3 regions of the Comamonas sp. MYb396 genome follow, and region 3 is predicted to be linked to each of the others. Evidence: predicted binding sites of a transcription regulator. Region 3 holds the regulator's gene; each other region holds the start of a gene.

Region 1 (3,274 bases), on a different contig from region 3:
ATGCCGGCCGTAGTAGTGCTGCCGACCGTGAAGTCAGTGCCATCTACAATAGTGTTCGTCACAGGCGACCCTGAGCACTGAGCAGCAGCAGTGGAGGGCCACTGTACCTCCAATTGAAGCTCACATCCCGTAGCAGGAAGAATTCCGTCTGTTAGTTGAATTTGATTGCTGCCCACACTGGCGACCAACGTACCACCACAAGTATTTGAGATAACTCCCCCCGCACCCATAACGATTGGCGTCGGCAAATTATCGGTAATAGCTAATCCATTTACAGGACTAATACCATTTCCAGTCACATTGATTGCTAATGTTGTGGATTGACCTAGATTGACTTGAGGTGCTCCAAAACTCTTTGTGATGCTTGGGGGATTTGCTGGAACATCATCTGATGTGATAACCAGATTATCGAACACAATATAGGTCAGGTTTTCAATCACAGTTCCTACTATCGCAAGCCGATCTCCAGGACCAAAGTTACTTGTGTCAACTGAAAACTGATGTGTTGACCAATCCGCTGCATAGCGCGAATAGCTTGCATTTTTGGTCACATCTACTATTCCCGACTCGGGAAGTGGAGTTTGAGTAACACCAGCGATCACTACATTAGCTGGGTTTGCTGGAGATGCTACGGGAGTAGCTGTGCCTGCAATAAGATTGAAAGTGCTGCCAGATGGAATGCGAAAAAATCGCAGGCCCATCTGAACACTGGTCGCAGTACCTGGATAGTTTGTAGGCACTGCGATACCGTTGAGATTGCCCGGTGTCACATGTGCAAGGTCGAGCTGGCCGTTGATGAATGGCTTTCCCTGAGGGTCAAAGGCAATTGCCCACGATTCAACAGTTGCGCCATTGCGAGCGAATCCGCCAGAATAAGGCGTCGCTGTACCTTCTGGATCTGTGTTTAGGGCAGTGTTCCAGCAAACGCGATCAGCAGTTCCAACCTGTGTGAACGTTGCCGATCCAATCTGCCCTGATCCGTTGTAATCGCTGGATAAGCTACTGTCAGACCCAGATCCACCCCAAGCTGTGCAGGATGTTGTGGCTGGGCTGTTGAAATTTTGGGCGTAGAGCGTAGTGGTTTGCGAATAAGCTCCAGCAGACAGCAGCAGCGGAAGTAACGCAAGAGCTCTGTGAAATTTGGCCATGGATCCCCTCGTTAGGTTTGATGTTTGCCAATCATCTCTTAAATCTTCAGCTGACTAGTCAGGGAAAACACAACCATTGCAAACTTTCAAGCAGCTTTGCTAAGCTTATAGGTATATCCTAATTTTTTGAGAATGCGTTTCATGATCAGCTTCACCCTCATCACTTAAAAGTAGCGATTGGTGCGCGTTGGGAGAGAAATGGAAACGTTAAACGTTGTCTAGACAACACAGAAAAAACTCTCACGTCGCCACTACGGCAGTGGGGGAGGGTTTTCGTTTGTGGGGCAATTCTAAGTGGAGGAATACGGGGCCCCCCATTTATAAGTTAGGCAGCGTCGTCCAATGCCGCTTGCCTCTTGCCGCGGGGCAGTTCGTAGTGTTGACCCGGAAAGAAGGCTCTCTCGATCTCGCGAAGCCTGTTCACACCGAGGCCTTTGATCTTGAGAAGCTCAGCTGCCTCCACCGCCTTCAGCTCCTCAGGAGTAGTGATTCCAGCATCGAACAAAACCTTAACTGTGGCCGGGTCGAGGGCGCCGTTAAGAGATGAGCCGCGGATGTGCCGCACTGGTGCATAGACCCGCGCCGGCGTAAATGATTTGCCTGGGAAAAACGCTTTCTCAATCGTTCGGAAGCGGAACATGCCCAGTCCCCACATCTTCACCAGTTGATGCGGATAGGCGCTGCGCAGCGCTTCCACCGTATGAATCCCATTCCTTTCGAGAATTCGCTTCACTCGGGGTTGAAGTACGTCGCCCAGGGGTGTTTCGGGTTGCGGCGGGGTTGTGTCTTCTTGCATGGTGCACACATCATAAATTTGAACGCGGAGTCATCCTAGCTCCTGGACACAGCTTGTGCCGACTCCTTATCTTCCCTCTGCAGTTCCATGAGCGCGCGCCATAGAGCAGGGCGGTACTTTGATTTTCCATCCAGGGCATCGTTCTTCAGATCATCCCGGAAGTGAGGCACGTAATACTGACCAGGGAAGAGAAGGGCTTCTATCTTTCTGAATGCTCGGGGGCCTATATCGGTCATTTGCAGCAGTTCTTCCGGGTAGAGCCGTCGTACCTCTTCCATAGTCTTAAGCCCGTTTCTTGCAAGGGCCCTCCAAAGTCTGGGGGGCAAAATTTCCTTCAGCAATGCGCTTTCTTGATCGTGTGTTTCGTTGGTCATCCAATTCATGAATAAGATCATACAAATCAGAACTGACGAACTCTTACAAACCCATGTTTTTAGTTGTTTGTGCAACAAAATTTCAGAGAGGATGTGACAGATGACCATGAAAAAGCCCTCCGAAGAGGGCTCCCAAATCAGCTAGTTTTCCGTCGGCGTATGAGACCTGCCATACCAGCAACTAGACCAGTGAGTAGCATCGCTCCCATACCGCCAAGTCCCGGCACTGGTGTTGGAGTCACAGGCGTCGTGCGTATCAAGGTGTTGACGAAGGAGGCTGTGTTGCCATTGGCTGCGGTGACGAGCGTCACTGGCGCGGGCAGGCTGGTGCTCCAGGTGTAGCCTGCCGGCGCCTCGGGCATGGTGGGCGCTTCGCTCACCGTGCAGCTGGCGCCCTGGGGCACGTTGGTGATGGCGATGGCCCCTGCGTTGCTGCCGCTCAAGCTCACTGCCGTAGTAAAGCTGCCGTCTGCACCGCAGTTGGCGCTAAAGCTGAAGCTGCCGCTGATGCCCGCTGCCGGGCCGCCGGCCACGGTCTTGCTGATCGTGATATCGGTGTTGGCGCGTGCCAAGGTGTTGACCAGCTGCGCGCTATTGACCGCTGGGGGCGCTGCCATCGTGACGGAGACGCTGGGCGCAGGGTCTTCCACCCAGAGATGGTTGGCGGGCGGTGCGGGGCGCGTGCCCTCGGTCACCACACAGCTGCCGCTGGCGATCACCGGCGTGACGGAGACGCTGCCGGTGGTGGCCGTGTCCAGCGTGATCGAGGTATTGATCGCTGGCGCGACCACGCCGTCGCTGCCGGTGCAGACCACCGAGACGGGGAAGCTGCTGCCCGTCAGATCCACGGGCGTGATGTTGGCCGGCCAGACCACCTGCTTGGAGATGGCAAGCTGCGCAGCATGGCAGGCGAGTGTTGCGGTCGCTGGCGTATTGACCTGGCCGGTGGGCGAGAC
Region 2 (3,274 bases), on a different contig from region 3:
CCTCGGGCAGCCCTTCGGACGCGAGCAGCACATAGCGGCGGTTGTGCTCATCTGACCAGCGCAGCGCCACCGCATCGGCCTGCGCCGTCTTGCGCATCTGGGCCGCAAAGCCCTGGGCCAGCACCGGCAGCGCATCGGCGCGCGCCACCAGCGCGGCAGCCTCGTACAGCACCGCCAGGCGGGCGCGTTCGGCCTGCAGGTGTTCGGTCTTTTGCTGCACGCGGCGCTCCAGGCTGGCATACAGGTCCTGCAGGCGCACCGCCATGCGGTTGAAGCCCCGCGCCAGCGCACCAAACTCATCGCCGCCATCGGCCTGTACCCGCACCGACAAATCGCCCGCCTCCACCTGGGCCAGGGCCGTCTGCAGCCGCGCCAGCGGCCCAAACACCAGCAGCTGCGCCGCATACAGCAGCGCCAGCGCGGCGGCAATGGCCAGCGCCATCATCACGAACTGGGCGGTGTTGAGCCAGGTCGTCCAGCGCGCCAGTTGCTGCTCGATGCGGCCGACCAGGTGGTCCACCTCGCCGACAAAGCTCTGCGCCTGCTGGGCCGTGACCTCGGCCTGCACCACCTGGCTGCCAGTCACCGGCTGCTGCCAGGCTGCGCGCAGCCGCTGCCAGCGTTGCTGCACAGCTTGCAGGGCGGCACGCGAGGCCGCATCGCGCGGCACCGACAGCGGCCGGGCGGCATCGCCCTTTTCCAGCAAGGCCAGGCTGGTGTCGAGCTGGCCGATCAGCAAGGCCAGGCGCTGCGGGCTCGCCTCCGGCAAGGCCTGCGCCAGCTGCCAGGTCTGCATGCGCATGCGCCCCGCTTCGTTGACGGCCGCAGCGCCCCCTTCGAGCGACCAGGTCAGCCGCAAGGTCAGACCAATCGCGACCAGCGCCATCAGCAGCAGCGCGCAACCAATGGCGCCGATCTTGACGGCCAGCGGCCGCTGGCGTGCTGGCTGCAGTTCCCCTTTCATGGCCCCGCCTCCGGGTAACGCACCCCGCGCCGCTGCGCCATCTCGCGCCCCATCGCGGCTTGCACGGCAGGCTCCAATTGCGCTTGCGCGCTGGGGTAGGCCTGCGTCTCCTCTGCCGCGATATGGCACGTATAGATCTCGGCAAAATCCGCCCAGCGGCGCCGGGCCGCCACCAGCGCCTCGCCCGTCGGTGCATGGCCTGCTTGCACTGCCTGCAGATCCGCCCGTATCGCCGGCCACAGCGCCTCCATCTGCCGGTGCTCGGCCTGCAGCTGGTCGGCCAGCGCGCCCTGCCCCGCCGCCCGCAGTACGGGCAGCACATGCTGCTCTTCATCCTGGTGGTGCAAGGGCGCCGCCAGGTCAAAGTAGCGCTGCACATCAGCCGCCGCATCGCGCGCCTGGCCCTGCGCATCGCCGCCGCCCTGCTCGGCCAGGTAGGCACCCAGGCGGACCAATAGATCCAGGCTGCGCGCCACCCGGCCGTGGCAGGCCTGCAGCATGCCGAAAGGCTCGTCAAAGCCTGCTGTGGGTGGGGTGTTCAGGAGCTGTGTCACAGCCTCCATTTTCGCTGCCCATCGCTGCCTGTGCGTTGCGGTGTACGCCAAGCATGATCCAGGTCAAATTCTGCTGACTGGCGCAGGCGCACAGTGGTGCGGTACTGCTATATCTTTGCCCTGTTAGCTCTTTATGGCCAAACGTTTTCCTATCCATCCTGCGCATCCTGAGCGGACTTGCTGGGGGTGTGACCGTTATTGCGCTGCGTCGTCCATGGCTTGTGGCAATGGATCGGAGCGGTCGGCGCACCCGGTGGAGTTGTTTGGGCCCGATTGGGCAGAGTGGGATCCTTTGGCTTCTCAGCCTGCTGAGGGTGATGGTCTGCCAGGGCAGTCCTGATGTTTCGGGCGGCGTGCGGATCGTATGACGGTCGGCATTCCATCGCTCTTGGCCCTGCAGGCTCCTGCCTTGGCCCTCAGGCCTGAGGCCGGTTTTCGCCCGGCAGGCGACTCACTTTCTTGCTCGTGCAAGAAAGTAAGCAAAGAAGCACGCCCCTGCTATCCGTGTCCCCAGTGCCTGCGGCACTGGGGCAACCTGCGATGCTCGACCCAGGGGCGTGCCGCATAACTCACTACGCGCCAAGGCGCTCCGTTCAAACAGATGCGGCAAGCATGACCACGAAGGCGTGTGTCCTTCGGCACACGCCCGCCCCTGGGTCTGTGCTTCTCGGCACGGCTAGAAGGGGGAAGAGGGATCCAGCAGCCGCAATGCCATCGCTGCGCTCGGCATGGAAGGGGACTACACCCCCTTCTGTATGCGCCTGTGATGGGGCGTTTGCGGGCTGGCATGCGCGCCCCAGCGCGCATGCTTCGTGAACTGACTCGCCGTGGCTGTTTGAACGGAGCGCTTTAGCGCGTAGTGAGTTCCACGGCGCAGCCCGCAAACGTCTCAGCACAGGTTGCCCCGCAGCGCAGCGGAGGGGTCGCAGACAGCAGGGGCGCACTTCTTTTGCTTACTTTTCTTGTGCGAGCAAGAAAAGTGAGTCGGCCGCCGGACGAAATCCGGCCTCTGTCCTTCGACAGAAAAATGGAGATAAAACGGCAGCTGAATCCGTCAGCATCTCTTACTTGGAGGCTCCCGGCCTCTGTCGTTAGAACAAACGAGACTGCCAGACCTACGGCAGAGCAAACAAACAAAAGAGCTACTGCACCAAAGGCGTCTCCGCCCCTTCCAAATCCACTCCCACCACCCGCGCCCGCCCAGCCAACACCCGCAAATACTGCGACAAGCCCGTCGCAAAACTCTGCTGCCGCAACTGCTGCAACACAGCGGCCCGCACCTGCTCATAAGGCGGCACGGTGCCCGCATCGCGCTCCTGCACCTCCACCACATGCAGCCCAAAGCGGCTGTGCACCAGGCGCGGCAACACCCCCACCTCGGCATGGCCGAAAAGCTCGCGGGCGAACTCGGGGGCGCAGTCTTCGATGCGCAGCCAGCCCAGCTGGCCGCCCCGCGCGCCGCTGGGGCAGTTGCTGCTGGTGCTGGCAGCGGCGGCAAAGCGGTCGCCGGCGGCCTGCTCTTGCGGGGTGGCGCTGCGCACATCCAGCAGGCAGGCCTCGGCGCGCTGGCGCAAGGCGTTGATGTCGACACCCGGCGTCACTGCGAAGAGCACATGGCGTGCCCGCACGCGCTCGCCCCGGGCGTAGCGGGCGGCATGCGCCTGGTAGTGGCGGCGGCCGGCGTTGTCGTCGGGCTCGGGCAGTTGCAGCTCGGCGTCCAGCAGCTGCTCGATGGCGCTGCCGGCCGCTTCGCTGA
Region 3 (3,274 bases):
CCATCGTCGGCCGCAGCAAGGACCTGATCATCTCCGGCGGCTACAACGTCTACCCGGCCGAGATCGAGGGCTTCATCAACGAACTGCCGGGCGTCGCGGAAAGCGCGCTGGTCGGCGTGCCGCACCCCGATTTTGGCGAAGTGGGCGTGGCCGTGGTCATTGCCAAGGCGGGCCAGCAGCTCGATGCCGAGGGCATCATTGCGACTTTGAAAAAGCAGCTGGCCAACTTCAAGATTCCCAAGCGCTGCTTTGTCGTGGGCGAGCTGCCACGCAACACCATGGGCAAGGTGCAAAAGAACCTGCTGCGCGACCAGTACCAGGGCCTGTTCAAGGGCTGATGCGCCCATGAAGGCGGCCTGCGCCGCCATGACAAAACCCTCGCGCTGTGGCAGCCAAGAAGCTGCCACAGGCGAGGGTTTGCTATTGGGCGGATGCGCTTAGGTGGCGATCAGCGCAGCACCAGCACCGGTATCGTCGCATGGGTCAGCACATGCTGGGTTTCGCTGCCCAGCAGCAGGCGCTTCAAGCCCCGGTAGCCGTGCGATGCCATGACGATCAGGTCGCAGTTTTCCTTTTTCGCCGTCTCCAGCAGCGCCTCGGCAATCATGTCGGACTTGATCACCAGGGTCTTGATGGGCACGCCGGTGGCAGCGCCTTCGGCCACCACCTTGTCGACAATGCCCTGGGCGGCGCGTTCCCAGCCGTCCTCGATGCGCGCAATGTCATCGGGGTTTTGCATGGTGCTGCCCTCGAAGTAGCTGCGCGGGTAGTTGGGCGAGATGTTGACGGCGGTGACCGTGGCGTGGCTCAGCTTGGCCAGCGCGAGGGCGTGGCGCACGGCCTTCTCGGACAGCTCAGAGCCATCGGTGGCAAGCAGGATATGTTGGTACATGGCAGGCTCCTTTCAGGTCAGACGTAGGGCAGGGCGACCAGGGGCCAGCCTTGCCGTGGATTCAACACAGAGCATCGCCGCTTGCGGCTTGAGCGGATGTCGGATCAGACCGCGTTTGTATCCGCTGACGCGGCGACTTGGAATAGCTGCTTAGCTTAGGCCGAGCAGGCCTGGGTGTTGATCAGGCCCTGGAGCTTGTCGGTGTCCAGAATGCGCACATGGCGCTGCTTGACCTCGATGATGTTCTCCTCGGCAAACTTGGAGAAGGTGCGGCTGACGGTCTCGAGCTTGAGGCCCAGGTAGCTGCCGATTTCCTCGCGTGTCATGCGCAGGATCAGCTCATGCTGCGAAAAGCCCCGGGCATGCAGGCGCTGCACCAGGTTCAGCAAGAAGGCGGCCAGGCGCTCTTCGGCGCGCATGCTGCCCAGCAGCAGCATGACGCCATGCTCGCGCACGATCTCGCGGCTCATGACCTTGTGCACATGGTGCTGCAAGGCGGTCACTTCGCGCGACAGGTCTTCGAGCGAGGAGTAGGGCATCACGCAGACTTCGGCGTCTTCCAGCGCAATCGCGTCGCAGGAATGGCGGTCGTTGACGATGCCGTCAAGCCCGATGATCTCGCCGGCCATCTGAAAGCCGGTGACCTGGTCGCGTCCGTCTTCGGTGGCGATGCTGGTCTTGAAAAAGCCGGTGCGAATCGCATAGAGGGAGGTGAAGGTCTCACCGTTGCGGAACAGCGCGCTGCCGCGTTTGATCTTGCGCCGGGTGGCGACGATCTCGTCGATGCGCTCCATTTGTTCGGCCGACAGTCCCACGGGCATGCACAGCTCGCGCAAATTGCAGTTGGAGCACACCACTTTGATGGAGTTGGATGTCATGTATCAATACCCGTGAACAAATATTCATGTAGGAACGGCGTTCCTCGTATGCGCCTATTGTGCGTGCAGGCGCCAAATGGGTTCTTGATGTACATCAAGGACGCGTGGCAGAGCTTGGGGCACATTGGGGGTCCGCTAGGAAGAAGCCACATGATTTCCCTGACCCCCGACCTGCTGCGCCGTTTTGATGTTCCCGGCCCCCGTTACACCTCGTATCCTACCGCAGACCGATTTGTTGAAGCCTTTGCTGCGAATGAGTACAAGCAGGCGCTGGCGCAACGCGGCACCGGCCTGGCTGGCAGGCTCGCTCCGCTGTCCTTGTATGTGCATGTGCCGTTCTGCGCCTCGCTGTGCTACTACTGTGCCTGCAACAAGATCATCACCAAGCATGCCGAGCGGGCCGACGAGTACCTGGACTACCTCGAGCGCGAGCTGGACCTGCAGCTGGCCCATGTCAGCGCCCGTCCCACCATCAGCCAGCTGCACCTGGGCGGCGGCTCGCCCACGTTCTTGACCGATGCCGGCCTCAGCCGCCTGATGGACATGGTCAAGCAGCGTTTTCATCTGCAGCCCGGTGGCGAGTACTCGATCGAGGTGGACCCGCGCACCGTGAGCCGCGAGCGCCTGCAGCATCTCTACCAGCTGGGCTTTAACCGGCTGAGCTTTGGCGTGCAGGATTTTGACCCGCTGGTGCAAAAGGCCGTGCACCGCGAGCAGCCCGCCGACCAGGTGTTTGCCTTGGTCGAGCAGGCGCGTGAGATCGGCTTTGAATCTATCAATATCGATCTGATCTATGGTCTACCCCAGCAAAGCCCGGCCAGCTTTGTGCGCACGATGGAGCAGGTCAATGCGCTGCGGCCCGACCGCATTGCGCTCTACGCCTATGCGCACCTGCCCGAGCGCTTCAAGCCCCAGCGCCGCATCCAGGCGCAGGACCTGCCCAGCCCGGCCGACAAGCTGGCCATGCTGGCCCAGGCCCTGGCCGCGCTGGAAGGCGCCGGTTATGTGTATGTGGGCATGGACCATTTCGCCTTGCCCGACGATGCCTTGGCGGTGGCCAAGCGCCAAGGGCGCCTGCACCGCAACTTTCAGGGCTACAGCACCCAGCCCGATTGCGATCTGCTGGCGCTGGGCGTGTCGGCCATCGGCCGCATTGGCGCGACCTACAGCCAGAATGCCAAGACCCTGGAGGAGTACTACGACCTGATCGACCAGGGTCAGATCCCCGTGGTGCGGGGCCTGGCATTGACGCGCGATGACCTGCTGCGCCGCGCGGTGATCATGGGCCTGATGTGCCAGGGGAGCCTGGCGATTGAATCGCTGGAGCAGGCCTGGCTGATTGATTTTGCGCAGTACTTTGCCGCCGAGCTGGCCCAGCTGCGCGAGCTGCAGGAGCAAGGCCTGGTGCAGCTGAGCGACGAGGCGATCAATGTGACCGAGCTGGGTTGGTACTTTGTGCGCGGCGTGGCCATGGTGTTCGACAAGAACCTGCAGGCCGACCGCA

The links. Region 3 encodes FNR, which switches genes on or off when oxygen is low (the NO sensors DNR and NnrR bind a similar motif). Its sites were predicted from a motif close to TTGATNNNNATCAA; they were not measured.
Region 1: WH265_RS12225 (DUF7933 domain-containing protein) is a predicted target of FNR. The motif match lies at 1,166-1,179, and genes of this name have one in related genera.
Region 2: WH265_RS20630 (hemerythrin domain-containing protein) is a predicted target of FNR. The motif match lies at 1,572-1,585, and genes of this name have one in related genera.

The regions. Positions count from the first base shown of each region.
Region 1 is NZ_JBBGYU010000004.1:417,332-420,605, forward strand. Features, by position in the region: gene WH265_RS12225 (DUF7933 domain-containing protein) at 1-1,148, opposite strand, end outside; gene WH265_RS12230 (helix-hairpin-helix domain-containing protein) at 1,474-1,944, opposite strand; gene WH265_RS12235 (hypothetical protein) at 1,980-2,327, opposite strand; gene WH265_RS12240 (DUF5979 domain-containing protein) at 2,456-3,274, opposite strand, start outside.
Region 2 is NZ_JBBGYU010000010.1:80,196-83,469, forward strand. Features, by position in the region: gene WH265_RS20625 (type IV pili methyl-accepting chemotaxis transducer N-terminal domain-containing protein) at 1-964, opposite strand, end outside; gene WH265_RS20630 (hemerythrin domain-containing protein) at 961-1,518, opposite strand; gene WH265_RS20635 (DUF3079 domain-containing protein) at 1,652-1,858, shown strand; gene WH265_RS20640 (peptidylprolyl isomerase) at 2,661-3,274, opposite strand, start outside.
Region 3 is NZ_JBBGYU010000005.1:174,063-177,336, forward strand. Features, by position in the region: gene WH265_RS13375 (malonate--CoA ligase) at 1-338, shown strand, start outside; gene WH265_RS13380 (universal stress protein) at 449-892, opposite strand; gene fnr (fumarate/nitrate reduction transcriptional regulator Fnr) at 1,048-1,770, opposite strand; gene hemN (oxygen-independent coproporphyrinogen III oxidase) at 1,921-3,274, shown strand, end outside.